4 regions of the Alkalihalobacillus sp. R86527 genome follow, and region 1 is predicted to be linked to each of the others. Evidence: riboswitches for the same ligand, from Rfam matches in the RefSeq annotation. Region 1 holds a riboswitch; each other region holds the start of a gene.
The links. A riboswitch is a leader RNA that binds a small molecule or an ion and turns the genes downstream of it on or off. The one in region 1 is predicted to bind S-adenosylmethionine.
Positions count from the first base shown of each region.

Region 1 (7,307 bases):
GTCTTCTTCTAAATGCTTATCCAGTTGAAAAAGGCCTCCCTCAGTATCTACGAGAGAAAAAGTTGGTACATTCTGTCCTAAAGATAATTTAGCCACTATACTCACTCCTATTTCAATGTCTTATCCATTGCTTTCCACCTACTGAACATAATAAAACATCATTGGATGGTTTAACGTAATCAAATAACAGGGAAAATAAAATATGGAAAAAGAAAAAGAACCTTTGGAGGGAAAAAATATGACTTTGTCGAATCAAGAAATACAGGGTTTTAAAAAAACCCTTCTTATGCAGAAAAAGGAAATACTTGAGAATGGTTCAGCCGAGCATAAAGAAAATAACGGGCTTGCTGAAGAAACGGGGGATTTAACGTCATATGACAACCATTTTGCTGACCTTGCAACAGAGTTGGATGAAAGAGAGAAAGATATTACAATTGAAGATGCGGCAAGAGAGCGTTTAGAGTTAATCAATACGGCTCTTGATCGCATTCGTGAAGGAAATTATGGGATTTGTGTTGATACAGGAGAACAAATTGATAGAGAGCGTTTGGAAGCTATTCCATATGCGATCCGTACGAAAGAAGCTCAAGATAGACTTGAAGATCGAAAAGAAGGAAATAAATCAGAAACTGAGGCATCGTTTGCCACAGGCGGTGAAAGGGAAGATGCCCGAATTCGGACAGTAGACGATCTACAAGAGGAACACGGGAATTCAACAAGGATTCCGTCCTCAGAAGACGAGCGTTCTGACGACTAGGTAGAATACTTTATAGAAAGTGAAACGATATGCCTTCTTATCCATATACTATAGTAAACGCAGTAGAGACGACAGCTTGAATGGAGAGTTGCGCCATGCATGATAAAGTGATTATTGTAGAAGGTAAGACGGATCGAGATCAGCTACTTAGAATTCTAGATGAACCAGTAGATATTATTTGTACGTACGGTACGATTAGCTTTGATCGACTCGAAGAATTAAGTGAAGATTTGGTCGAAAAGGATGTGTATGTACTCGTCGATGCAGACGAGGCTGGTGAAAAGCTACGAAAACAATTAAAGCAAGAAATTCCTCATGCGGAACATTTGTACATTACGATGCTGCATCGAGAAGTTGCGGAAACACCATTAAATTATTTAAAACGCATTCTACGAGCAGCAAAATTCAAAGTAATGACTGCATAAATAGAAAAGATACATTTCCGGAGTAGGGGCTCACTGAGCTTCCTCTTCGGGTTTATAAATGAAGGAGTATACAGATATGATAGAATTAAACAAAGAGGTTGAGATTGAGAGAGCCCATCAGGAATCAATGTCGGTGCTCTTTTTTTATACGCCTTTTTGTTCGACGTGTAAAATTGCTGAAAGAATGTTAGGTATAGCAATAGAAGCGAACAATTTAAAGGAACAAACGTATAAAGTCAATTTAAATTATTTCCCGAATTTAGCTGAAAAGCTAACGATTCAAAGCGTTCCTGCACTTACAATCTTTAAAAATGGACAAGAGGTCGAAACAATTTTCGCATTTGAGTCAGTCGTTCGTCTGAATTCTTTATTTCATAAGTATAAAGAGAGTTAAATTTATTTGATGAAGTTTGACCAATTCCACCACAGGATACGTTGTTTAAAAAGCGTATTCTCGTAGGGGTTTAACGGGATTAGAATTTGTTGAAAATTGTGCAATATTAATAATGATAAAATATGATAACAGACAGTAAAGAAACAGTAACATTGTCATTAAATTGTATTTTCGTTGCAGCTGATTGAGTGGTATAAATGAATAGAGAGTCGCCATTCGAACATATCGTATGGGGGCGAATTTTATTTTGCATTCTTTTTAAATTTTTAAAAAAACAGACATCTAAGAAAAAAACCTAATAAGCGATCAATGATAAATTGACTGCAAGATGAGAGGTGTATGACATGACAACCATTTCAATCAGCACGAAAATCGGAAAATATAAAAGTAATAATGACAATGTTACATTAGAAGATAAAATTGATAGAATACAGAATGGTGACGAGTTTTTACGAAATAAACTTTTGGAAGACTACCAGCCATTTATAAAGAAAATTACGTCAAAAGTCTGCAATCGATACATTAATCAAATGATGGACGAATTTAGTATTGGTCTATCAGCTTTTAATGAAGCGATGGATCAGTACCAAAGAGGACAAGGTAGTCGTTTTCTTACATTTGCAGATATGGTTATCCGTCGCCGCGTAATCGACTATATCCGTAAAGAAGCACGTCAAAATAAGTACATCTATCTTGAACCAGAAGAGTTGGACGAAGAAGGTAGATTAGAAGATAGCTTTGCTGAACAGAAGGCAGCGCTTGACGTATATGAGATGGATAAACAGCGGGAAGTAAGAATGTATGAAATCGAAGAATACGAACAATTGCTGCAGAAATTCAGCATCACGTTCAAAGTGTTAAGTAAGAATTGTCCAAAACACATAGATGCGAGAGATAATGCGAAATTGATAGCGAAGCTTATCGCGGAGGATTCTACTTTGTCGAGTTATCTTCTCGAAAAAAAACAACTTCCAATAAAAGATTTGCTGTCTCTTGTTTCTTGCAGTCGGAAAACGATCGAACGTAATCGAAAGTATATAATAGCAGTTGCATTAATTTATCTGGGAGGTTTTAATGCACTGAAATCTTATATACAGTAACTGAACGAGGGGGCCAGGGGATGAAAAACGGGGTTATTATGGAGATACGAGGCAGAAAAGCCGTAGTCCTGACACCCGATGGTGAATTTACAACAATCTATCTTAAACGCAATCATAATTTATCAATTGGCTCTGAAATTAAACTTGCACAAAAACCTGAGAAAAATAGAAAAGGTTACTTTATCCCCTCAATGCCAACTATGGCAGGAATGGCGACGATCATTATGCTTTTTGTCATTGTGGCTAGTGTTATTCCAGTCCCGAACAACGATGCAGTGGCTGCCTATGTTAGCTTCGACATCAATCCAAGTATCGAGGTGGGAATCAATTCCGACCTTGAAATTGTAGAGTATCAAGCTTGGAATTCGGACGGTGAAGGGTTGAATTTAGATCAAGATACAAAGAATATGCCGCTAGAAGAGTTTGCAAATATTCTTTTTTCAAAACTTGAAGAAAATGGGTACCTAACTGATAAAGGACAACTACTTATCGTAGCGAGTAATGTTGAAAAAAACAGTCGCTATCAGAAAGTCAAAAGCAAACTAGAAGAAACGATTAACGGTTTAAAGCAAAACGATGTTTTAACAAAACAAGCTGTTGCAATTACAACTATTTTACATGCTGATTATCAAACGCGGAACGAAGCAGTTGAAAAAGGTGTGTCTCCTGGAAAATACATGACGTATTTAGCAGCACAAGATCGTGGAGTCTCGATTACTCTTGAAGATGCTCGTAAGCTCTCTATTAAGAAGTTGGGTGCACTCAACAATAGAGCAACTGCTTCAGAAGATGATGAAGCAGAGCCTACTGAAAACGTTACGTACGATCTAGAAAATAAGATTACTCAGCTTAATGATGAATCTAATAAAGCAGTTACTAGTGAATCAAATAAAAAAAAAGAACAAAGTAAGCAGCGTCCAGTAGTAAAAGAAGACAAAGAACCAATCGGTAAGCTCTCAGATAATGGTCAATCTTCATCTCAACAATCCGTTGACAAAACTGCTAAGAAGCTAAAAGATTCTGAACCACAGGAAACGTCTGTGCAAAAAAAGGATAAAGAAAAGAAAGAAAAAGAAGACAAAAACAATCGTTCTTCGAAGGAAGACCATAAAGATAGAAATGATTACGATGATAAGAAAGACAAAAAAGACAAGAAAGACTACAAAGACAAGCACAAAGATAAACACAAAGAGAAGCACAAAGATAAACATGACAACAAACACGAAGATAAACATGAGGACAAGTACGAAAGCAAACACGATCACCACTCTAATGATAAACGAGAAAGTAAAAAAGAGTGGAAAGATAAAGATAAGCACTGAGAGTAATTTTTTAACTTGTTTGAAAAAGGTTTAACGCTATTATTTTATATTATTAAAAAAGAGTCAGGGAGATCATCTCCCTGGCTCTTGTTGTTCTGTCCAATCGTTATTAAAGCATGATAGTGGGAAGAACTTTGATGATATCCATGAAAGATGCCTGGTCCCCAAACGTCTCTACAATGTTGTGTTGCTTATCGAGAAGCACCGTTGTTGGAACACCTTTACACCCATAGAGATCATACGTTTCTCTCCCTTTGTCTTTTAGTACCGGGAAGGAGAGGTCGTTTTTGATTGCAAATTGTTTACCAGCTTCTTCTGAGCGTTCTCGTCCAGTCACATTGATAGTAAGAAATTCAAGTTTGTCTAAGTCTGCGTGTTCATAAAATTGTTCTTTCATTGGTAGGTCTTTCATACAATCAGGACACCATGATGCCCAAAAGGTAAGCATAACAGGCTTTCCTATATAGTCATCCAAGGAGTATGTTTTATCATTTCGGACCTCTTGTAAAGAAAACGTAGGGGCTTTCACAAAAAGTCTCCTTTCAAATATAGATTTATGGTAACCTTACCAAAATTCACGTTCTAATCAAAACAATTTGTGCGTAGTTTGAATTTGTATAAACTTTCAAAAAAATGTTTGACACTAATGCATTGCCTTGCTAAAATAATACTCAATCAAAGTAATTGAATATTCGTACTTATCTAGAGAGGCGGAGGGACTGGCCCTATGAAGCCCGGCAACCGGCAAACCATTTGGTTTGAAAAGGTGCCAATTCCTGCAGGATTTTTCCTGGAAGATAAGCAGAGCTGATTTAATATAATCGTGCCTCTCTGTCTTTCAGAGAGGCTTTTTTGTTTTTATAAGTAGTTGAAATTGTTATTGCGTGATGGGAGTGAGAGGGAGTTGGGAAAAGAGACGAATTATGAGGAACAACGGGTCTCCATTGGCTCGCTTGTACTTGAATCAGGAAAAGAACTTGAAGAAGTTGAGTTAGCTTACGAACGTGTTGGACCGAAGGAAGCACCAGTCATTCTAGTCTGTCATGCACTAACAGGTAATCAGTATACGGTTGGAAGAAGCGAGGATGGGTGGTGGAAAGGGCTTATCGGTCATCACAAATTTGTGGATACTTCTGAATTTCAGGTAATCACATTTAACGTACTCGGAGGATGTAATGGCTCAACTGGTCCATTATCTCTAAATCCAGCTACAAACCATCCGTATCAGGCAGACTTTCCTTTCGTAAGTGTGAGAGATATGGTCCATTCTCAAAGGAGAGCGCTTGAAGTACTTGGTATTGAACACCTTCACGCAGTGGTCGGTGGATCGCTTGGAGGAATGCAGGTTCTCGAGTGGGGAATTCTTTATCCAGATGTAATGGAGCATCTCGTACCGTTAGCTGTGACCCCCTCTCTAAGCGCATACGGAATTGCGTATAATGCAATTTCGAGGTATGCCATAACGAATGACTCTGAATGGAAAGATGGGTATTACAAGCATACTCACCCACCAGCTGCGGGGCTAGCTACAGCGCGTATGATCGGAATGATTTCGTATCGTACAGATGAAATGTTTCAAAAGAAATTTGGCAGGAGGGAGATCGACAAACCTGAAGAACATACCGAGGCTGCCTACGACGTCGAATCTTATCTCAAATACCAGGGACAAAAGCTTGTTGGCAGGTTTGATGCCAATAGCTACTTATATTTATTAAAAGCAATGGATCACCATGATATAGCTAGAGGAAGAGACAGTATTACACCAATACAGAAGATACGAGCTAACGTTTTAGCCATTAGCTTTAAAGGTGATTTAATTTATCCACCCAAGGATCTTGAAAATATTTTTTGCCTTGAGAGGATGGCACGATTCTATCTCGTCGATACAAAGTATGGTCATGATGGGTTCCTTGTTGAATTTGATAAGTGGGGTCCATTAATTAAAGAGCAGTTAAAAGAACCGTCAAAAATTTGAAGGAGTGGATAAGAGATGGCAGAGAATCGTTATAACTTAGAGACAATTGGAATTCATGGTGGTTTACAGGCTGATCCTGCTACTGGAGCGAGAGCATTACCGATTTATCAAACCAACGCCTATAAATTTGATAACACAGACCATGCAGCAGATTTGTTTGGATTAAAAGAGGAAGGATTTATTTATTCTCGGATTGGTAATCCAACGGTAGGTACACTTGAAGAACGAGTTGCTCAGCTCGAGGGAGGAATAGGAGCTCTTGGGCTTGCGAGCGGGATGGCTGCTATTACGAATGCAATCTTGAATATTGCTAATAGTGGAGATGAAATTGTATCAGCTTCCACTTTGTATGGGGGGACGTACAACCTATTCTCAATAACTCTTCCTAAATACGGCATTAAAACCAACTTTGTTGATCCGAAAGATCCGGAATCATTTCGACATGCTATTACACCTAATACTAAGGCAATCTTTGCTGAAACGATTGGTAACCCTGGACTTCACGTACTCGATATAGAGAAAGTGGCAGAAATTGCTCATGAAGCAGGGATACCGTTGATCGTTGACAACACATTTGCCACTCCTTATTTATGTCGACCAATCGAACATGGTGCTGATATAGTCATACATTCAGCAACGAAGTGGCTTGGGGGGAATGGTTCAACAATGGGAGGACTGATCGTAGATAGTGGAAAATTCGATTGGAACTCATCTAAGTTCCCAGGCTTTATTGAACCAGATCCTTCTTATCACGATATTGTATATGCTGAAGCACTTCCTGAAGCGGCTTTTATTATAAAAGCTCGTGTTCAGCTATTACGAGACACTGGCGCATCATTAAGTCCATTTAACGCTTTTCAGATCGCTTTAGGGATTGAAACACTCCATGTTCGGATGAAAGAACACGTTGCGAACACACGTAAGATCGTAACTTACTTGAAAGAAAATCCCGCGGTTGAGTGGGTAAGCTATCCTGAAGAGGAGAATCATCCTTCAAAGAACCTTGTTGATAAATACTTACCAAAAGGAGCAGGATCGATTGTTGTATTTGGGATAAAAGGTGGGCGTGAAACTGGAGCAGGAATTATTAATTCTGTGAACCTGTGGTCGCATGTTGCAAATGTTGGCGATGCAAAAAGCTTGATCATTCATCCAGCAAGCACAACACACCAGCAGTTGAGTGTAGAAGAATTAACAGCTTCAGGTGTGCGAAATGATTTGATTCGTTTATCGGTAGGTATCGAACATATCGATGATCTTATCGAAGATTTGGATCAGGCCATTTCAAAAGCAAGAATTGAAGCAAGCGTATAACGGTTGAACGAATTCAAAAA
Region 1 covers NZ_JAXHBW010000001.1:844,837-852,143, forward strand. Annotated here, with positions in the region: gene SJY16_RS04295 (peroxiredoxin family protein) at 1-96, opposite strand, end outside; gene SJY16_RS04300 (TraR/DksA C4-type zinc finger protein) at 239-757, shown strand; gene SJY16_RS04305 (toprim domain-containing protein) at 853-1,182, shown strand; gene SJY16_RS04310 (thioredoxin family protein) at 1,259-1,576, shown strand; gene sigI (RNA polymerase sigma-I factor) at 1,921-2,676, shown strand; gene SJY16_RS04320 (anti-sigma factor domain-containing protein) at 2,697-3,998, shown strand; gene SJY16_RS04325 (TlpA disulfide reductase family protein) at 4,108-4,527, opposite strand; SAM riboswitch class I at 4,694-4,802, shown strand; gene metX (homoserine O-acetyltransferase MetX) at 4,903-5,973, shown strand; gene SJY16_RS04335 (O-acetylhomoserine aminocarboxypropyltransferase/cysteine synthase family protein) at 5,989-7,287, shown strand.

Region 2 (7,307 bases), 1.2 Mb from region 1:
AAGATGTTTTCCGGCAGTTTTCATCATCGTAATAAGCTGTCCTTCAGTGAACCGTTTCGGAGGCTGCGTCTTTCCTTCGATAACATCTGCTGATATGACAGTACCCGCCTGTCCCTTAACGATAGGAGGGAGAACCTCGTCCTTTTGGGAGGAGGTGATGACTCTATGCCAACCCTCTTGGACTTTTACTTGCCCTTTTGAAATAAACTCTGCTCGATCCTCCACGAGAGTCGTTAGAGTCGTATAGTCTACGATTGCTACATCTTCATGTGCAGCGAGAAGGCTTCTTGCGATGAGATCATAGATTTTTGATTCTTCACCAGAGAGTCTATCGAGTTTAGGAACCTGTTCTGTTGGAATGATGGCATAGTGATCACTTACTTTTGAAGCATTCACGTAGCGTTTATCATTCATAATCGATTGTTTCTTTAAAGGGAAAAGGGATTTATACGCTTCTTGCTTCTGAAGCTTTGAAAGAATCGATGGAAACTCCGCTGCTTCTTCAGTTGTAACAAAACTGGAATCACTTCGTGGATAAGAAATCATTCCTTTTGTATAAAGTTTCTGTGCAATATCTAGTGTTTTTTTAGGAGAAAATTTATACTTTTTATTCGCTGCTGATTGAAGTGATGAGAGTTGGTAAAGGTAAGGAGGTTTGTACTGTTTTCGCTCCTTTTTCACTTTGCTTGCTTGGCAGGTTTTATCCTTGCAGAATGCAGCAATCGCTTTTGCCATCTCAGGATTATCAACTCTCGTTTGATCATCTTTCATCCATTTTCCTATTACTTTCTCTCCGTTATAATCAAATGTTCCTTTCACTTCCCAAAACGGTTCGGATTTAAAATTAGAAATCTCCTTTTCACGCTTTACAACGAGTGCAAGCGTTGGAGTTTGGACTCTTCCAGCAGAAAATACATCTTGAATCCCTTTTTGCTTAAATAATAGCGTATATGCTCTTGATGCGTTAATTCCAACTACCCAGTCTGCACATGATCGTGCATAGGCTTCGAAATATAAGTTTCTCGTATCTCTTTCACCTCGTAGTGAGTTGAATCCTTCTTTTACCGCTTTTTCTGTTAGTGACGAAATCCATAAGCGTTGCATCGGTTTTTTACAACCGGTTTGGTTGATGATGGTCCTGACGATAAGCTCACCTTCCCGGCCAGCATCTCCCGCATGAATGATGGAACCAACATCTTTCTTTTGAAGAAGTTCTTTAATAATCTTAAATTGCTTCCATTTGCTTTTAGAAACCTGGTATTGAAATTGCTCTGGTATCATCGGTAAGGTTTGTAACGTCCATTTCTTCCATTCGGTTTTGTACGTTTCTGGAGGAACTAGTTCACAAAGGTGTCCTACTGCCCATGTTACGTATGCGCCACCTGGGAAATCAGATGTGGGCTTAATATATATGTACCCCTGTTTTTTTTCAGAAGGATAAGGAGCGGCCAACCTTGAGCCCTGATCAGGCTTTTCCGCTATAATGCAAACTGCTTCCAATCAAAACATCCCTTCTTAATCATGATTAAAACGTGTTTTCATATTTCAGTATAGCTCACTCTGTACAGTTGTGGACATAAAAAAACTGCTGATAAGACAGCAGTCATCTTACATTAACACCAACCTAAATCACAATCAAACACGAATTGTTTGATAACCTCTGGTTCTTTTTCTAGAACGTATATTCGATGATTTTCTACTACATAGGATGAATTCACCCTATATACTGATGTGTTTAAGTTCAATTCTCCTATCTTCACCTTGTTTCTATAAAGGTCGATCGTACCTTTGTTTAGCTTTCCTACCACAATGCTTGTAATATCCGTTTTTTTCATAAACTTCCCCTCTTTTCCTAAAGAAAATACACGCTCAAACTGGATGGTGTCTTTGATATAATGAAGAAATGATAAAAGAAAGGGAGGGTATCTTTGGAACAACAGCATGATTATGAACGGCGTAGCATGGTACATAGTAAGAAAAATGTTGTCCAAAAAAGTTATTTAAGATTGTCGAATCATATAAGAACCGTTTTCCAAAGAATGTGGAAAGGTGCTTCCTATGGGGCATTGTTGATGACGATGTTCCTTATTTTTTCGATAGGTTTTGATTTCCATACTGGACTTGGCAAAGGAATCGATATTCTCATATTCTCACTCCTGAGTGTTTTGGGTACGTTGGTCATCTTCTACATTGTAAAGCTCTTCGTAAAATATTTAGTGAAGCTTCCAGTTTTCTTTATAGCTGCATTAGCTGTGTCTGTTGGACTAATTATTTATACACTTGATCAGTTTAAATCTCTTGAGAACATCTTACCTCTTGCCTATTTGGTTGCAGGTATTGGCTTAGTCATAGGAGGCTTTTTAGGGTACCCTATCGTTCATGGAATGAAGAGACCTTCTTCTATTTTTATGCTGGCGTTTGGAACCCTAATAACCGCAATCTTTTTTTATTGGCTGTTCACACCAGGTATAACTGAAGAACGATTACATGTCGAGCAACAAACCCTCTCTCCAGTAAGTGAAAACCCCTCTTTGCCGGGTAAATATGACATAAAAACGTTTACTTACGGAAGTGGTACAGACAAACATAGAGAAGTTTTCGGGGAAAAGGTAGATGTTCAAACAACGTCTGTTAACGGTTCCGCCCTTATTGGTGACTGGTCGAAACTACGTGAAATGTTCTGGGGCTTTACTGATACAAACCTCCCTATTAATGGTAGGGTGTGGATGCCTGATGGTGAGGGGAAATTCCCTTTAGTGTTGATGGTCCACGGTAATCACAAGATGGAAGACTTCTCAGATGAAGGCTATCGTTATCTAGGTGAATTACTTGCTAGTAGAGGTTTTATCACTGTATCAGTGGATGAGAATTTCTTGAATTCTTCTTGGTCTGGTAGTTTAGGAGGAGATATTAATGGAAGAGCGTGGATGCTATTAAGTCATCTAAAAGAAATTGAAAAACTATCAACAAAGAAACAAGCGCCGTTTTATGAAAAAGTAGATTTCGAGAACATTGCTCTTACCGGCCATTCACGCGGTGGACAAGCAGCTATTCTGGCGGCAAAGTTCAATAAGTTAGAGCGTTATCCAAACAACGCATATAAACGGTTCGACTTTCAGTATAATATCAAAAGCGTTATTGCAATCGCCCCGACCGATTACCATACAATTGCAGATCGGAAAATTGAATTGAATGATGTGAATTACTTAATCCTACATGGTTCATACGACAGTGATCTTTCTGAATTTGAAGGCGACCGTCAATTCAATGGAATCACCTTAACTGGTAGAAAGAATATCATGAAAGCTGCTCTTTATGTGGATCGAGCAAACCATGGACAGTTTAACACTACATGGGGAGACAACGACACGTACTTTCCATTCACGCTTTTATTAAATAAAAAACCTCTTCTAGATGGAAAAGAACAGCGACAAATTGCGAAGACGTATGTTTCAGGTTTTTTAGAGGCAACCCTTCATGATGATTCATCTTTTGTACCGATGTTTGAAGATTATCGATATGCATTAGAATGGCTACCTTCGACAACCTATATTAATAAATATGAGGATCCTTCGTATCATATCTTTAGTGATTTTGAAGAGGATGTAGATGTCTCCACGGCTTCTTCTCCTTATCTCAATATGGATGCCGAGGGATTATTGCAATGGTATGAAGGTGAATTGGAATTTAGAAGAAATAAAGTAAGAGATAATCACGGAGTGTTTCTAAAATGGGATCATGCTTATTCAAAGAATGGCTCATATACGCTTTCGTTTAAGAAGTTATTGGAAAACCCTTATTCATTTAATAAGAATAGCGCCTTAACCTTCACAGCAGGAAATGTTTCTGACGAGGAAGAAGTTGTAATGGATTTTAGTATTGTTGCTACTTCTGAGAACGGGGAATCCGCAAGTGTACAAATAAGTGATGTTATGAGTATGCATCCGGTCCTCCCTATCCAGCATACGAAAACAAAATTTTATGAAGAAGCGCGATTTGGTGATCCTACAGAACCAGTTTTACAAACCTTCAATATACCGATGACAACATTTATGGATCAAAACAGTTCTTTTCAACCGGAGAAGCTCACTTCTATTCGCTTTAAGTTTGATGAATCAGAGAGAGGTAAACTATTCTTAGATCATATTGGTGTTAACCGGAGATAGAGTATACAAAAAGGCTTTCCCAAATCTTTAAGGGAAAGCCTTTTTTATCCTATCATGAAATTTTGCAAGAAGATTGACCATGTTTCGCAAGGTAGCTCTGATGGTATTCATCAGCTCTATAGAAATTGGCTGCAGGTACAATTTGAGTTACAATCGGTTTTTTGAACTTTCCAGATGCCGTAAGTTCTGCTTTCGCCTTTTCAGCTAACGTTCTTTGCTCATCAGAACTATAAAAAATAGCTGAGCGATATCTAGTGCCAACATCTTCTCCCTGACGGTTCAGTGAAGTTGGGTTATGGTTTTCGAAAAATACTTGAAGCAACTCATCATATGAAATGATTGCTGGATTATATTCTACGAGTACAGCTTCTGCGTGCCCTGTTAATTCTTTATAGACTTCTTCGTAGGAAGGATCGATCGTTTTTCCTCCGGTAAAGCCAGCAGATGTGGACGTTACCCCATTTAACTGCTGAAATAGTGCTTCTACTCCCCAAAAACATCCTGCTGCAAATACTGCTCTTTCCATTGTTTCCACTCCATTTCTCCAAGTGTCGTTTCTATTTTGGCCAGCTTTTTCTAAATATATGTCTTCGAGTTCACTCAGAGATAACATATAAAGCTGTTTATTATTTTTCTTATAGATTCCTTTTCCTAAAAGGCTTTTGATCATCATTTGTTTTTTTTCTTCATCTTTTGATACAAGTTGCATATTCGTTCACTCCTTTATTAATAAACCGTTTGATGAGGAGTGCATATAAAAAAACCCTCATCTGCCCGAACAGAAGAGGGTTGGTTATACCGATCGCCTCTTCTTATTTTCCGACTTTCGCCGCAGGAATTGGCACGGTGCTCCCGTATAAAATCTATAGGAATCCGTTGCCGAGGTATCTAAGGGCCAGTCCCTCCACCTCTCTGAATAAGAAGATCCTTGAAAAAGGATTATTAAGTTAATGACAATGTTAAAGGTTGTAACACTAGGTGTCAATAGAAAAGCTTACATTAGTGCGCTAAATAATAAAAGAAATTACAAAATAACCAATTGCAGATACAGCAGCACCAATGAGTGCTGGCTTGAGCTTGAATGTTGCATAAGTCATTGTATTTAATTTGAGAATTTTTGCTATTGTATTCGTGTTATCACTTAGAGGTGAAGAAAATGCTCCAAATGTCCCGCTTGCAAATACAGCACCGATCACAAGAGGTAATGATGTCCCTGTTGTTGCACCAAGAGATATTCCAAGTGGCATGAGAATCCCCCATGTTCCCCATGAGGAACCGATAAAGTAAGAAACAAACGAACCAACAAGAAACAAGACCGGTGGTACAAATAATACAGGAATCCAGTTTAAGTTCTGTGTAACAAAGGTTGAAAATCCTAAAGTTTCAGCTGAGGAAGCAAGTCCCCAAACAACTGTGAGTAAAACGATTACAGCCATCATATCGTTCCCACCTTCAATAAAAAAGGTGACGAGATTCTTGAGAGTGAACTTTTGGAACAAATAAAAAACAAATGTTAATAGAACCGTTGTCAGGAGGGCAAACACCATGGCATCTAATACATCTGCTTCGATAAAAGCTTCGATTATCCCCGTAAATCCTTTTTCATAGCCATTCCAATATGTAAGGAAGAGTGTAAGAAGAATAACACCACTTAGAGGAACCAATAAGTTCATTGGTTTAGCTGGTAGATCCTTCGAAACGACAGGGTGACAATCTTCCCACTTATCATCTATTTCTTTTTCGAGATTTCCTGCATCGGTAGCTGGTTTTTTATTATGATGAAAAAAACTTAAATAAAACCCAATGATGATGATTGAAATAGAGAAGAAATTATAAGGGATACTTTCTAGAAATAATCTGTACCCATCACCTTCGAGACCCTGCCCTTTTAAAGAAAGGTCTACAACAGATGACATGTACCCCACAAATGCAGTAGCGATTGGAATCAGTACAATTACCGGGGTAGCTGTGGTTTCGATTACAAACCCAAGTTCCTGTGGAGTCATCTTTACTTTCTTTAGAAGTGCCTTCATTATAGGAGCGACCGTCACGATACGGAAACTGGGTGCACTGAAAGTACCTAGCGTTGAAAGCCATGTTAGAAACAATGCGCCTCTTTTCGAATTGATTTTACTTGAGGCTGTTTGAACAAATCCTTTGATTCCACCTGTATATTTCATCATTCCGATAAGACCAGTAAACATATATAAAAAGATAATAATCTTAATATTGCTTTCATCTTTCAGGCCACTCATGATAAATTGGTAAAATTGTTCTAACCCAGAAATAAGACCAGGCTTGTGTATGAATGATGCTGTTAACAATCCTGCTGTTAACCCCGGTATTACGAGTTTGGTTTTAACCGCAACAAGGATAACAACTACGAATGGTATAATCGAAAGCCAATCCATTTATTATCCCCCCTTTTCCAATTAGTTTGCACTTGGAAAAGGGACCTATACAAAAAGCCGGAGAAAATTCTCCGGCTAAGATTGACGCAATGATTTTGTGTGTTTTAAATCGTGAATCGATGAAGCGCCAATACCGAACATAGCAGTTTGAAGTTCGAACTTTATTCTTTTGAGTTGATCAGAAAGAGCTTGTTCGCTTTCATCGACAGCGTGATGAAGAAGAGCTCTACCAAACCCTGCAAGATCAGCTCCGAGAGCAATACTCTTTGCAGCATCGACACCATTTTTCAACCCACCACTTGCAATTAATGGAACGGTGGGAAGGTCTTTTCGAACATCTATCAAACATTCGGCGGTAGCATTGCCCCACCCTTTAAACGCTTCAGCTGCTTGCTCTCTTAAGGTCTGATGAGAGCGGTAGCTTTCAACCTGAATCCACGATGTTCCACCGGCTCCTGCTACATCGATGAAGTCTACACCTATGTTGACCAAGCTTCTAGCCGTTTCATTATCGATCCCCATACCAACTTCTTTTACGCCTACCGGCACTTCAAGTCTTTTTGCTACTTCTTTAATTTTTGGAAGTAAGCTTTTGAAGTTTGTGTCGCCTTCGGGTTGAAACACTTCTTGAAGAGAGTTTACATGAAGGATGAGTCCATCGGCTTCAATCAGATCGATTGCCTTTTTACATTCTTCTACTGTAAAACCATAATTCAACTGCACGGCACCT
Region 2 covers NZ_JAXHBW010000001.1:1,998,341-2,005,647, forward strand. Annotated here, with positions in the region: gene SJY16_RS10160 (DNA topoisomerase III) at 1-1,500, opposite strand, end outside; gene SJY16_RS10165 (DUF2553 family protein) at 1,614-1,835, opposite strand; gene SJY16_RS10170 (alpha/beta hydrolase family protein) at 1,929-4,166, shown strand; gene msrA (peptide-methionine (S)-S-oxide reductase MsrA) at 4,219-4,875, opposite strand; SAM riboswitch class I at 4,976-5,089, opposite strand; gene SJY16_RS10180 (Na+/H+ antiporter NhaC family protein) at 5,174-6,577, opposite strand; gene fni (type 2 isopentenyl-diphosphate Delta-isomerase) at 6,653-7,307, opposite strand, start outside.
Region 2: it holds a riboswitch for S-adenosylmethionine, as region 1 does, so the genes downstream of both, msrA (peptide-methionine (S)-S-oxide reductase MsrA) here and metX (homoserine O-acetyltransferase MetX) in region 1, are expected to answer to the same signal.

Region 3 (7,307 bases), 220 kb from region 1:
TACATTAGATCCAGGGGTCTCTTTTATTTAATGCTTTATTTTTGTTAAGGCTTCAAGCTTTGTGATCGCTTTTAACAATTCTTCTTTTGTAACAATCTTTGTTATATGAATCGATTCCCCTTCTTGCGTCGCGTATTCTGAAATCGAATCGGCTTTAACTAGACACTCAACGTCAGGAATTCCAAGTGCACTAAGCGAAACAGGTAATTTTACGAATTCATAAAATGGAAGTAGTTCCTTGATTTCTTCCCACTTCTCTTCTAGTGCAAGCTGAGCTAATATGCCATACGCTACTTTTTCACCATGAAGAAATGAATGTGTTTCAGGCTGATGAGTTAGTGCATTGTGAATCGCATGAGCTCCAGCTACTCGCCCATACTGATCTCCAAAACCTCCTACCATCGCTCCAGTAAGTAGGTTCGTTTCGATTACTTTTATAAACGATTCACTTAGATGGTCTTCTTTCTGATCGTTAAGAGCTTGCTCACCATGTTCTAGCAAAACGTCTCGACAGCTTTTCGCTGCAAGGTATGCGAAGTGAATCGGTACTGATCGAGAAGGAAGCGTTTCGATAATGCTTCTCGCTTCATACCACTTTGCAAGCGTATCTCCAATTCCAGCTCGGAGAAAAGATGAAGGTGAATGAAGCAAAATTTCTGGTTCCACGAGAACTAAATGAGTGCTCCGCGGGTAGACGATGTGCCTTTCGAACTCTCCCGCCTCCGTGTAAATAACACTGAGAGGTGTGCACGCCGCACAAGTAGAAGCAAGAGTCGGAATAAGTGCTGTTTCAATAGTCAGTTCGTTCGCAACTGCTTTTGCAACATCAAGCACCTTTCCTCCACCAACACCGATAATCAGATCCGCATCATGAAGACGACCTAACTCAGCTTGTCTTTCTATTTCAGTGTAAGAACACTCTCCTCTATATTTCGAAAATGCTGCATGAAATTGAGAGAGTTCAGGAATATAGTGACGAGCTGCTTCCCATGACTTTTCACCGTGAATCAAAAAAATATTCCGAAATCCACCTTCCTTCAATCGAGCTGGAAGCTCATCCAAAGCACCTTTATGACACTGATAATGCCCTGGAGTAGCCCTTATATGAATAGGTTCCATCCTAATGGGCCTCCTTTCCACACCTATAAAACTAGTCCTTCTTCAATCGAGCTGCCATCACGTTACCAAATGATTGTAGTCCTTGCACGAGTACAATCAACAAGAACACGGTGACATACATAACATCAACTTCATAGCGAAGATGACCATAACGGTAAGCAAGGTCACCTAATCCTCCAGCTCCAACTAGGCCTGCCATGGCAGTAGCACCAATCAATCCAATCGTTGCTATCGTAAGTCCGAGCACGATAGAAGAACGAGATTCACGTACAAGTACATGCCAGATAATGTGGCGTGTTTTAATTCCCATCGCCTCATATGCTTCCACTACTCCTCGATCCACTTCAAGAAGAGCAGACTCCATTAGCCTAGCTATGTAAGGAGCAGTAAAAACAACAAGTGGCACGATTACTCCTTTTACACCAATCGTCGTACCTGCAATAAATTTTGTGAAAGGTAGTATAAAAAACAGGAGAATGATGAACGGAATCGACCTGATTACGTTGATGACCGCATTTAATAATCGAAATGACATTTTGTTGTCTAGCGCCTTACCAGGCCTAGTCAGAACGAGCAGCACACCGAGTGGTAAACCGATCAACACTGAAATGAACAGAGAAATCCCGACCATCTGGAATGTCTCGATGATCGCACTCCATATGTCTGCTCCCCATAGATCGATAAACTCTGATACTTTAGCTGACATGTGTACTCACCTCCTGAACGTATCCTTCAACAACGATGCCTTTCTCTTCTAAAAACATAACCGCTCTTCTCGTTTCTGACTTTTCGCCCTCAAGGTGAACGACTAACCTTCCGAAAGGTTCGTCTTTAAGCTGCGTGATATTCCCTGCAAGAATAGAAGGATAGATATCAAAGTTTTTACTAAGAAGCGCGAGCGCTGGTTTACCGGAAGACTCCCCGACAAAGGACAACGTTACGATTTGGCCGCTAGTTTCCAACTTTTTCACGAGTGATTCTGGAACGTCATCTTGAAATAGTGATTGAACAAACCGCTTCGTAGTAGAAGTTTTCGGTTTACTAAACAGATCAACGACGCGGCCACGCTCAATGACGCGCCCATTTTCCATCACCGCTACTTCATGACAAATCTTCTGAACGACGTGCATTTCATGTGTAATCAAAAGAATAGTAATCCCAAACTCCTTGTTAATTTGCTCTAGTAAAGAAAGAATCGATTCTGTTGTATCAGGATCAAGTGCGCTAGTTGCTTCATCACAAAGAAGAACTTCTGGCTCGTGAGCAAGAGCGCGGGCAATCGCAACTCTCTGCTTTTGACCTCCAGAAAGCTGCCCGGGATACGTATCACGCTTATCTTCAAGTCCAACGATTTTAAGATACTTCTTTACCCGCGAATCGATTTCCTTTCTTGGAACACCTGTCAACTTAAGAGGAACGGCTATATTTTGATAAACCGTCCCCGTTTTTAATAGATTGAATGATTGAAAGATCATACCTATTCGCTGACGTGTTTTCTTTAGCTTACCTGCTGATAAACCTGTTAACTCTTCATCATTAATGTACACCTTGCCTTCCGTTGGTCGCTCTAATAAATTGACCGTTCTAACAAGAGTACTTTTACCAGCCCCACTGTAACCGATCACGCCATAAATCTTGCCTTTTTCAACGTTTAAATCTACGCCATCCAAGGCTTTCGTTACAGTCGTTCCGGTTTGAAACGCTTTGGTGATGTTTTCTAATCGAATCATTTCCTTCTCTCCTTTACGACATTACCAAGATGCTATGACTGAACCGTTGAATTCTTCTTCAATAAACTTCTTCACCTCATCTGAATGGTAATATTCCACTAGCTTCTTGATTCTTTCATCATCTTTATCATCTGATTGGGTTGCAATCACGTTCACCCATGGAGAATCCTTTGGTTCCATTTCAAGCGCATCCTCGGTTGGTACTCGTCCACTTTCCATCGCGTAGTTTGTGTTGATCGCCGCAATAGCGAGCTCGCCTAGCTGTCTTGGAATCTGTGAAGCTTCAAGAGGAACAAATTCTAGATCGAGTGGATTTTTCTTAATATCTTTTATTGTTGCTTCAACCCCTACACCCTCTTTAAGTTCAATAATGCCAGCCTTTTCAAATAACATTAGCGCTCGGGGTTCCCCAGTAGAGTGGTTAGGCAGACCTACTTTGTCGCCTTTCTTCAGTTTATCCAGGTCATCGTATTGGTCAGAATAAATCCCCATCGGAAAATTAATCGTTGTCGCAACTTTTGTTAATTCCATGCCACGCTCATCAACAAAATCATTTAAATACGGTTCGTGTTGAAACACATTCGCATCAAGTTCACCTTCATCAAGAGCTGTATTCGGCATCACGTAATCATTAAACGCCACGACATCGATCTCAAATCCATCTTCTTCAGCTACTTCTTTTACCTTCTTCATAATGTCCTCATGAGGTCCAGCTGTAACCCCAACCTTCAAAGGACCTTCATCTGACTCACCCGACTCTGCACTACCAGAGCATCCTGTTACTACAATTAATAATAGTGCACCTAATAATAGCGTTAGTTTCTTCATTCTCCTACTCCCTTTCTTTTCTATACTAATTTAAAGCGTCTTTGCACTAAACTACGAAAACATACGATTGCATTAGAACGCTGAAACTCCCCTTCCTTTTGTCTACCCATAAACTAAAAAAACTCTCCCTGTTGGACAGAGAGAGTTGGGTGTTTTTCACCATTATGTAACTCTCTCTCATCTCTCAAACGATTGCTCGTTTGCTGGAATTAGCACCTTTCTCACGAATTGAGATGGTTGCCGGGCGTCAATGGGCCAGTCCCTACGCCACTCTTGATAAGAGTTCGAATTATTCATATTGTTTAACTATTCTCAACAGTATAGTACCTTATCCAGCATGCGTCAAGGGGACTTTGATCGGTACCTGTCACCACCCACATTCTGTCGAATTGTGATTGTTCACCTTAAAGGTGTTCATCAAACCAACCGATCAAATGGTCATTCGAGAACCGTCCGGAATGAAAGCAGCTTTTGGAGAAAATCCGAAGCGCAGGCTGGCACAGAAGAAGGAAAGGACGCGGATTTCGTTATATGGAGCGGTGATCCTTTTGATACGAGGAATGTGGTTGAAGCGACTTTTGTGAATGGGGAAAAAGTATAAGGGGCTATTTAGCTCCTTTGCAAAAAGCAGTAGAAAAGACTCAATAAATTGAGTCTTTTCTACTGCTATCAAACACTACCTATGAACCTCGCTTCTTTAAATATGGATAAGAGAAATATAGCCCTAAGACATAGATGGCTACCAGTAGATATGCTGGAAGAAGATGAAAAAACGAAGTGTATCCAATAACAAAATGAGTGACGATGCCTGCTAGAAATGCAGGTGGTGCTCCTACAGCCAGCGTGTTCCAAACCCAGCTTTCACCTTCTCGAAATCCCCATAATGAAATAAATAACACTAAGATACCTACACTAACGAGTGCACTTCCAAAGCCAGCCCGGTCATGAGCGATAACAGGAATAAGTCGGTCATTGAGGTTTTGCATAGTATCTGGGGTCATGCATAAGAAAGTGATATCTGTTGGAACAAAAACACCTGTCATTCCGATAAACATGATTACAAGTCCGCCCACAGATATCAATACACCTAGAACCACAAATAGTAATTGACCATAATTTGCTTTTCTCCATGCATAATGGTTCGTTTCGTTTATCGACCCAGGATGAACAACTGATTGCCGAGTATGTCGATAACATAGGACATACATAGGTAACAGCAACAACCAAAACAACCCATGTAACCAGTCAAAATATCCATATCCTATAAAAGAAAATATCCCAATAAAACCTGTTATAGCAGCAATGTGAAAGCTTCTATTCGCCCACATAATTTTATTCCTTAAGCCATACCTCGCTAATTGTATGTAAAGAACTCCTCCACTTATCATTGTGCCTGCTAACGTCATCCTGTCGTGTGCCATAAACGCTAGAATTTGAGGATTGATTGCAGCAATTTCTGCTTTTGTCATTCCTAAAAAGGCTTCATCATATGGAAGGATAATTCGTGTCATACTAAATAACAATGCAAGTATTCCTGCGAATAAGATTGTAATTCCAAACCACATACCATAGCGTGCTCCCTGAGGGTTTTGAGCTTCTAAACGATCTGGTAAAAGAAGTTCGCAGATGCGTTTTGGTAAACCTGGACCAGCAAATACATACCCTCCCTCTAATAAACAGATGGAAACACCATTATTGAAAAGGTCTTTTGCGTGACCAGGTTCAGATACACCCCCCTTAGTGATAAGTGTGCAAGTTTGAGAAACGTTCTTCCGAATCGTTTGAACAGCTTCCACGAGCGATTTGTTTGCACCTTTTTTCTCCGTAAAATAGTTCTTATTCGATCTCTTTACTGGTTCTAAAACAACACCGTCGACTGCTTTTGATCGTAATAGAAAGGTGAGTAGGTCAACAGAAAGTGATGGCAGTGTCTGAATTACGTAGAGGTTCGGGTTCTTCTTCAGCGTTACATCCTTTAACTCCTGAGCTTGCTGAATACTTATAGCAAACGATTCAGCTACATCACTCAGTTGATTGATAACCTCAACGATTTCTTCACCCTTCAATTGAACATCAATAGTTATAATCGCCGGTCCACCAAAGTTACCAATCTGTTTACTGCACTCCTCAACCGTTTGTGTGTTTTCTGGAAATGGGAACCATATCTCTTCTTGTTCTCTGTTAACACCTGGATCTCTCTGTTCATTTTTTGCATGAGAAACTGGTCCTGCTTCAATGACGCTGATGCCAAGTGATGAGAAACTTTTCGCGCCACTACCAATAGGATCGAGTCGTGTGCTAATCCCTACAGGACTTGAATATCTAACTCCGTCAACTGTCGAGCCTATATCGCTTGGAGGTTTTAAATGACCTAGTGTTTCTATGAACATACGCCCAAATAAAAAAGTAGATATCAACCCCAGGCTTTTATAAATGAACTCTCTCGATTTTCCGGGTGCTAATCTCGTTAACCATGGTTTGAATAATGGATGATAAGTCCAGTCAGGCATAACATTCTCCCTTTTTAAAATACTATTGCATTCTTGTACATTAACTCACATAAATCGTAACACGGGTATATTCGAAATCTGAAGCACCTATGTAATGCAATACGTTCGCTTTGAAAGAATGAAAGAATTCAAATAGAAGTATAGAAATCAATCGATCTCATTGATTTTAACTAAGCAGTAGCTTCTATTTCTTGAATAGTTTTACTTAATTGTTTCCTGTTTTTTGCTAGCTTATCTTCGCTCTCAATACAGACTTCTCCATCCTCAATATAAAACGTTGAAAATAATTGACCTTCGTACCTTGGTACGATGTGCATATGATAATGCGATAGTTCATTAAATATGCCACCATTTTGACAGATGGTAATGCCATCTGGAGCACACCTTTTTTTGACAGCTTTTGATAATAGTATAGAAGCTTTCATAATCGCACTAGCAGTATTTTCGTCAAGCTCATCCGCATCATGAAAATGCTTTTTTGGTAAGATCATAACATGACCTTCATTATATGGCTCATGATCTAAAAAACAACAAACAAATTCATTTTCATATACGACATGTACAGGTTCTTTCTTATTAGCTAATCGACACCCTAAGCATTCCATCTAAACACAACCTTCTATGTATGAATTGGTAGCTTTTGATACTTCATTTTATCATTAGAGATCCATATAGGCATTTTGTTTAAAAATTTTATAAATCTCATATTTAAGGAAAGCTCGTGACGATCTCTTCGATAAGTCTTTTTTACCACAAAAAGAACATACATTCTTATTTTTAGCACAAATTCCCTGAACGGTCGTTCACTCTCATCACATTTTCACATCGGTTACATACGATATATCTCGAAACGGTATTGTATTGATCTCATTTTGAGATATATAATAAGATTAATAAATTGAAAGCGATTACACTAGTGATTCGCTTAACAATACAGGGAGGATTTACAATGAGCCAGAAAGCAAGAAACCAATTTATTGAACGTTTGACGAACAAAACGACAATGAATAGGGATGAGGTTCTGAGAATGTCTGATGCAGAAATCGAATACTTCCACTGGCTCTATTTTGATGAATCACCGATGGATTTAATGTAATAACAGTAAGCCCTCTGCAAAGTT
Region 3 covers NZ_JAXHBW010000001.1:623,641-630,947, reverse strand. Annotated here, with positions in the region: gene SJY16_RS03230 (iron-containing alcohol dehydrogenase family protein) at 28-1,119, opposite strand; gene SJY16_RS03225 (methionine ABC transporter permease) at 1,151-1,825, opposite strand; gene SJY16_RS03220 (methionine ABC transporter ATP-binding protein) at 1,815-2,849, opposite strand; gene SJY16_RS03215 (MetQ/NlpA family ABC transporter substrate-binding protein) at 2,871-3,677, opposite strand; SAM riboswitch class I at 3,852-3,960, opposite strand; gene SJY16_RS03210 (dihydroorotate dehydrogenase) at 4,358-6,187, opposite strand; gene SJY16_RS03205 (HIT family protein) at 6,358-6,792, opposite strand; gene SJY16_RS03200 (BH0509 family protein) at 7,137-7,283, shown strand.
Region 3: it holds a riboswitch for S-adenosylmethionine, as region 1 does, so the genes downstream of both, SJY16_RS03215 (MetQ/NlpA family ABC transporter substrate-binding protein) here and metX (homoserine O-acetyltransferase MetX) in region 1, are expected to answer to the same signal.

Region 4 (7,307 bases), 750 kb from region 1:
GCTAGACGCTTCTGCGATTGTGAAACAATCCGGAGTTCCTCGCTCCAAAGTATACGAAGTCCTATACAAAATGGGAGAAAAAGGAATGGTGTTGGAATCTACAGTAGAGAAAAAAAGATTATACAGGCCACTCCCTCTAAACTCCGCCATCGAAAAATTACGTCGTGATTTTAATCGCAATTTAGATCAGTTAAAATCGTTTGAGGCAAGGAGAAAACCATTAGATGATCGCGTCTGGGGCTTGAAAGATAACCAATCTATCAACTCTCTTGTTTCAGATCTTGTTCAAAATGCTACCTCTTCGATCGTTTTTTCTGGTTGGTCAGATGACCTTTCACAACACCTTTTAACTATTGAAGAGAAACAATCGAAGGGAATCTCCGTTGAACTTCATTCAATTGGAGAACTTGAAACGAAAATCGATAATGTTACGACATTGATTCCGGATGTTCAGCATGTAGCCTTACAAAGAAGCCGCATCCTGATTATTGATAATAAAGAACTTCTCTTTGCTGGTTTTGAAGAAGCAGGGTGGCAAGCGATCCATACAAGCTCCCGACCGCTTGTGACATTCTTTACTGAATTCTTTTACCATGATGTCGCTCTTACTGAAATCACTCGTAAGTTCGGAAATATAATGATGGAGGACGAAGACATTAGAGACATTCTAATGAAACTAAGATACTGATCCATTAACGAGAAAAAAGCATGCCACTTGGCATGCTTTCACTATTAGATACTTTATCTCAATTCACGTTTTTACTTCTAGATTCTTTTCTATTTCCTCCCGTAGGATTGCCATCCCCTCAGGACTAAGTATGATAGTTCCATTACCAAAATACTTATTTTCATTTAATACTTCACCCGTTATCATACAAGCCATTTCTGGTTGATACTTCTTTAATACAATACGATCTTCACTAGTGAATATTTCCATAGGGTCTTTCACCTGGATATCGAGTGTACGTCGCAGTTCTTTTGGAATGACGATACGGCCCAGTTCATCAATTTTTCTAACGACACCTGTGCTCTTCAACCTTATCACCCCTTCTTTTTAACGAACGAATACGTTCTTTATTTAATTTTAATCGTTTATATGGAAACTAGCAAGTAAAATGCTAATTATTTTATAATTTTCCAAAATTATTCTATTGAACGCAAGTGATCGAATGAAAGATTACTGTTAGAAGTAGATAAAGAAGCAACTATCTAGATTAATAGTCAAAAAAAAACCGCCCGGATATACCGGGCGGATAAAAGGGGGAATTTTTTAAGGTAGTATGAAGATACCCCGACTGCAATCAAACTAAACCTCTTTTTTATAAATTATTTTTTACGATCGAGAATCTTTCAAATAATAGCCCCCCATAAAGTTTAACTCTTCTTACAAACGGATCAATTCACCTTTTTGCATCTTTTTTGGCCATTTCTAATCGATCCACCGTTCCCTCATCTTTTTACATTGAAAAGCCTTATAATCACATCTTCCTTATTGATGAACATTCTGATACACTTTTATAGTACTTGATCAAGGAACAGAGGGGGCTATATACTCCTATCCTTAACGTATAATAAATGATTAATTGTTCAGACTTACAATACAAATGAATGATATTAACAGGAGGCACTATGCTAACTTTTGAAGAAAAGCTACACATTATAGAATCAACGTTCCCTGAATTAACACGTAAAGATGTTTCGATGGGAAGGGTCAACTTTCATTATGAAGAAAGTGTTATGGATAAGAAGAACGTTGTGTACCATCTTCATCCTAATGGGAACGGCTTTGTATATGGAGAACTACTCGAAGAATACCCCGTAGATGATAGAGGAATGGTCAACATTCGTGACTTCTCAAGTAATGACCTACGAAAAATCGTTGGCGAGGCGATTCACACTCTCTCTGTGTTACCTGGGGAAGATATCGAGGAAGAAGTTTGGATGAACGAAGAAAACCAAACGCTCCACCTCGAATATGAGCCTGAGCTTGAGCTATGGAATGTTTATGCAGGTGACATGCTTGACGGAACTTTCCCATCTTATAATGAAGCGATCCAATATCTTGACGAGGAAGGATTCATTCGTCAATAATTTTAACCCCGCTGCATTCCATGAATGCAGCGGGGTTTTAAATTTCTACTAAGACTATTTCAATTGACTTGGAAACTCCGTAAGATTGATTCCCCATACTAGTGGCATGTAGAAATAAACGGCTATTGAAATGATAATGATAGATGTGATGTTAAGCCAAAAACCCGCTTTTGCCATATCAGGGATTTTCAAATAGCCAGATCCAAATACTACCGCGTTTGGAGGTGTTGCAACCGGAAGCATAAATGCACAGCTCGCTGCCACACCAGCACCAATCATCAGAGCGTACGGATGTACTGAAATTGCAGCAGACAAAGATGCCATAATCGGAAACATCATGGTTGCTGTAGCTGTATTCGACGTAATTTCTGTAAGAAAAATAACGAGTGCAGTGACTGCTAGTAAAATGACAAATAGATGTACCCCTTCAAGAACTGTTAATTGTTCTCCTATCCATTTGGCCAGTCCTGACTCCTGAAACCCTGCTGCAATCGCTAACCCTGCTCCAAATAATAGGAGAATACCCCAAGGGAGGCCTTTAGCTGTCTCCCAATCAAGCAAATAAGAACCCTTCTTCGTTGGCGAAGGTAGGATAAATAGTAGGATAGCAGCCGACATCGCTATAACAGTGTCGTTAATGTTTGGATTAAGATCGCTTAAAATAAACGATCGGCTAATCCAAGCAAATGCGGTTAAGGTAAACACCGCCATCACAATTTTTTCCTCTGAAGACATTGTCCCAAGCTCTTTTCTTTGTTTCGTAATAACCTGTTTCCCTCCTGGGAGCTCCTTCAGCTGCATAGGGAACGCTAGCTTAACAAGGTAGTACCAACAACCGACTAATAAGACCAACACGATCGGTACGCCAAACAGCATCCATCGAGCGAACGATATCTCAATTCCATACAACTCATTTACGATTGCTGCAAAAAAGGTGTTCGGTGGCGTTCCGATTAATGTAGCTAACCCTCCAATAGATGCACTATAAGCAATGCCCAACATCACTGCTTTTCCAAAGGGAAACGTTTTGATTTGTTCATCACCTAGATTCAACTGGTCAGAAACTTGATAGATCACCGCCATTCCAATCGGTACCATCATCATGGATGTGGCTGTATTCGAAATCCACATCGATAGAAATCCTGTCGCTGCCATAAATCCAAGTACGATCTTCTCTGTACTCGTACCAATTGCAGAAATAATAATTAGCGCTACCCTCTTATGTAAATTCCATTTCTGCATAGAAAGCGCTATCAAAAATCCTCCCATAAATAAAAATATAGTATTATCCCCATATGCCGAAGCTGTCATCCCGCCTTCTAGTCCTCCTGTAAGCGGAAATAATATGAGCGGCAAAAGCGAAGTAGCAGGAATTGGGATCGCCTCTGTTATCCACCAGGTTGCAATCCAGGCTGTGCTTGCGAGAATGGCGAGTGCTTCCCCTGTTAAACCTGAGGGGTGAAAAAAAAGTAAAATACAACTAAATAGCGCTGGACCAAGTAATAACCCGATGGTCTTTCGCTTGTCAAACTCCGGCTTTTTGCCTGACGTGTAACCCTCAATGTTTTTTTCTTTTGATGTAGAAGGGATTCCAGTTGTATTTGAAGAAGCGAATGTTAAGAGTTCTTTTGCTCGTCCATGTTCTAACCATAACTTGTTCCATAAGCTTACTAGCATTTCTTTATTGCCCTCCTATCTTTTTATATCTTATTAGTGTAGAAGTAGTGATTGAACGCTGTCAATTTCATTCATAAGGACAGGATGATGGTCTCATTTTATATAAGGACTTTAGTCTCGAATTATGAACAGCCTTGCACCCCTTTCATTAAAACCCCCTCAAATTTCCATAAGGGGCGAATAATGTAAGTTGATAGGATTAAATGTTATAATATTCTTACTACTATGCTTACCTTATTCTCAAAACCCGTTTCAGCAAGCGCTAAAAACAAGGCTCAAAATCGATCCAGGGGGTATTAGATGAGAAAAATACAACAAACTACAATTAATTCTGTTGTTAAATACGGACAAACCAAATTACCAAAATCCGCTAACACAGAATGTCCTGAGTGCGGGAACACCGCTTCTTTTCACTTAAAATTTGATTACCAAATCAACCAAACAGTGTTTTCCACATTTTCGAGGTGCTCAGTCTGCAAGGAGTCCATTCTCTTTGTATTAATCAAAACTTCCACCAGCGAGCAAGGTGAAGAAGTAGAATTATTTGTTCACCAAACTTCGTTCACTAGAGAGCCTCTAGGCCGTTTGGTGGGCACTGCGAGGCTTCCAGATGATCTCGAGCGCGTTTATCGCTCAGCTGTTAATGTACATAATATGAAAGACTGGACTGCTACTGCCGTCATGGCGAACCGCGTCTTAGAAAGCATCACACGGAGTTTTTTAGCTGACAATGAACTTACTCAACCGCTATCCAAGCAGCTAGAAGCCCTTGCAAAACAAGTTGATCTTGAAGAGCCAATTGTACGACTCGGACAATTGATGGGGAAAGGAAGCAATTTGCACAATCTACTTTGCCTGGAAAATTCCACAAGTGAAGAAACCGCTAACCTTATCATCGATTTATTGGACTCATTGATTGAATTTCTATATATACTCCCTCAAAAAATCGTTCATCTTCAAAAGCAAATTGAAGAATAAAGAAACCAGGCCTGTCATAGACGACGGCCTGGTTTCTTTTAATGTTCTACTGTGGACTCTTTTCGAAATGAAGGATAATTTATACCAATCGCAATGATACCCGCTACTGCCGTTAGGATTGGATAAATCGAATAAGGGATGAGTGCTAATGGCGAAATCGAGGCTAAGCCGGCTGCTGCTAGCAACTGTGCTCCATATGGCAACATTCCTTGAACACTTCCAGAAAAGATATCAAGTATACTTGCAGACTTCCTAGCATCAACATGATATTTCTCTGATATATTCTTTGCAAGTGGTCCCCCCATAATGATAGATATCGTGTTATTTGCCGTTGATAAATCAAGAATCGTTGCAAGTCCAGCAATACCGAACTCTGCTCCTTTTCGTGATTTCACTCGATTAAGGATTTTATCAAGAACGTACTGAACGCCTCCATTGTATCGGATTACTTCAATCATTCCCCCAATAATCAGCGCAATCATAGCAAGGTCTTCCATTCCTTTAATCCCATCAGTAACGGTAGATACTAGGCCGTTCAGACCAAAAGTACCGTTAAATAAGCCTACCGCCCCTGCAAACAACGTTCCACTAACGAGTACAATAAGCACATTGATTCCTACAATGGCTGCTATTAATACCCCAATGTAAGGTAACACGGTGATTAAATCAAATGATTTCCCGCCGTCTAGTGATGCCTTTTCTCCCATTGTTAAAAATCCATAAATGATAGCAGTAATAATGGCAGCCGGCAGGACGATGAAAAAGTTCACTTTAAATTTATCTTTCATCTTTGTATTTTGTGTTCGGACAGCTGCAATTGTCGTATCCGATATCATGGAAAGGTTATCTCCAAACATTGCACCACCGATAACGGCAGATAAAGTAAGAGCTACCGAAATACCCGTTTGCTCTGCAATCCCGATTCCAATTGGCGCTAACGCTACAATTGTCCCCATCGAGGTCCCCATTGATATCGATATAAAACACCCGATCAAAAACAAGCCAACAACGAGAAGACTTGCAGGTAATAGAGAGATACCCAGATTTACAATCGAATCTACAGCCCCTATTTTTTTCGCTGTTTCAGCAAAGGCTCCTGCTAATAGAAAGACAAGGATCATTAAGATGATATTAGAGTTTCCTGCTCCTCGACAAAAAACTTCTACTTTCTTCATAAAGCTTTCTTTTCGATTCATTGAGAGCGCAACTCCTGCAGCAATCAATGAGGCAAGCACAACTGGCATGCTATAAAAATCTTTCGTTACAACTGCTGTCCCAATAAAAAGCAAAATAAATATACCAAGCGGGATCAGCGCGAAGCCATTCCCTTTTATTTCTTTTTCCATTACACTTACTCCTTATTAGTTAATTTGTAGCAATCAAAAAAGCCCACTTCAAGAGAAGAGGGCTCTACTCTTATCTCTCAAGATTTCTCTTGCTGGAAGCAGCACCTTTCTGATTGTCAGAGGTTGCTGAAGCTTCTCAGGGCCAGTTCCCTCCGCTTCTCTTGATAAGAACTATTCGATTATTAGTGTTATGAAGTTTATCACGCATTATTCTTCTTCGTCAATAATAAAGTCGAATCGTGTCATTTATCGACTCGCTACAAGTGAGCTACCTTTGAATAAAGGTATGGATGTCGCTTAAAATGGAATGCGGTTGCTCTTCAGGAAGTAAATGACCTGTCTTTTCATACACGATCAACTCAGAATTCGGAAGATCCTCCGCTAATCGTTTGCCAATTTGCAACGGTACAACTCTATCGTGTTCCCCCCATATCAATAAACTCGGGGTTTTGATGTTTCTTAACTCTTCTTGAGAAAGGTCTCCTTCTCTATCTCGAATCATGCGTACAAGCGAGCGGAAAATACCCTCATTAAAGAAAGGCTGAACATACCCGTCTACCATTTCTTCATCGATTAAATCAGGATCGTACACACAATTCATGAGATTTCCCTTCGCTCCTTTACGCGAAAGCCATCGTTTTAAATACATTGAGAAAAAAGGCAAATAAGATGAATATACGAGACTCTGTTTGGCCTTTTCAAGATAGCCTGAACTACAAAGTAGTATATTTTTCTTAATAAGGTTCTCATTTAAGCCTGATGCTCTCAGTGCCACTTGCCCCCCCATCGAATGACCGATCATAATCGTTTCTTCAACACTTAACCGTTCAAGTAGTTCGATTACTACTTCTGCGAAGTTTTGATAAGAATGAACAAAACGACTGGATTTTTCACTTCTTCCAAATGGCGGAAGATCAATGGCTACAACAGTGTAGTACTTTGAAAGCAAGGGGATAAGCTTTCGATAACTGAACGTTGAGGACAAAAACCCATGCAATAACGTTAATACAGGACGATCGGAAGTAACTTCATTCTTATGATACTCATAATGAATATCGATCCCTTTAATATTTTCTTTATAATGTTTGAGGTTCTGAGCAGCTAGCATCTCACACTTCACTCCGTATAATAGTTTGTACGTATTTTACCCCTTTTCGCTAAGGAAAAACGTTTTCTATTTTGGAGAGTGTTACCAGCCACCGCTACTCTTCTCCT
Region 4 covers NZ_JAXHBW010000001.1:1,596,067-1,603,373, reverse strand. Annotated here, with positions in the region: gene SJY16_RS08170 (TrmB family transcriptional regulator) at 1-688, shown strand, start outside; gene SJY16_RS08165 (AbrB/MazE/SpoVT family DNA-binding domain-containing protein) at 752-1,036, opposite strand; gene SJY16_RS08160 (hypothetical protein) at 1,630-2,091, shown strand; gene SJY16_RS08155 (SLC13 family permease) at 2,146-3,768, opposite strand; gene SJY16_RS08150 (hypothetical protein) at 4,069-4,746, shown strand; gene SJY16_RS08145 (Na+/H+ antiporter NhaC family protein) at 4,785-6,092, opposite strand; SAM riboswitch class I at 6,160-6,263, opposite strand; gene SJY16_RS08140 (alpha/beta fold hydrolase) at 6,361-7,200, opposite strand; gene SJY16_RS08135 (YolD-like family protein) at 7,295-7,307, opposite strand, start outside.
Region 4: it holds a riboswitch for S-adenosylmethionine, as region 1 does, so the genes downstream of both, SJY16_RS08145 (Na+/H+ antiporter NhaC family protein) here and metX (homoserine O-acetyltransferase MetX) in region 1, are expected to answer to the same signal.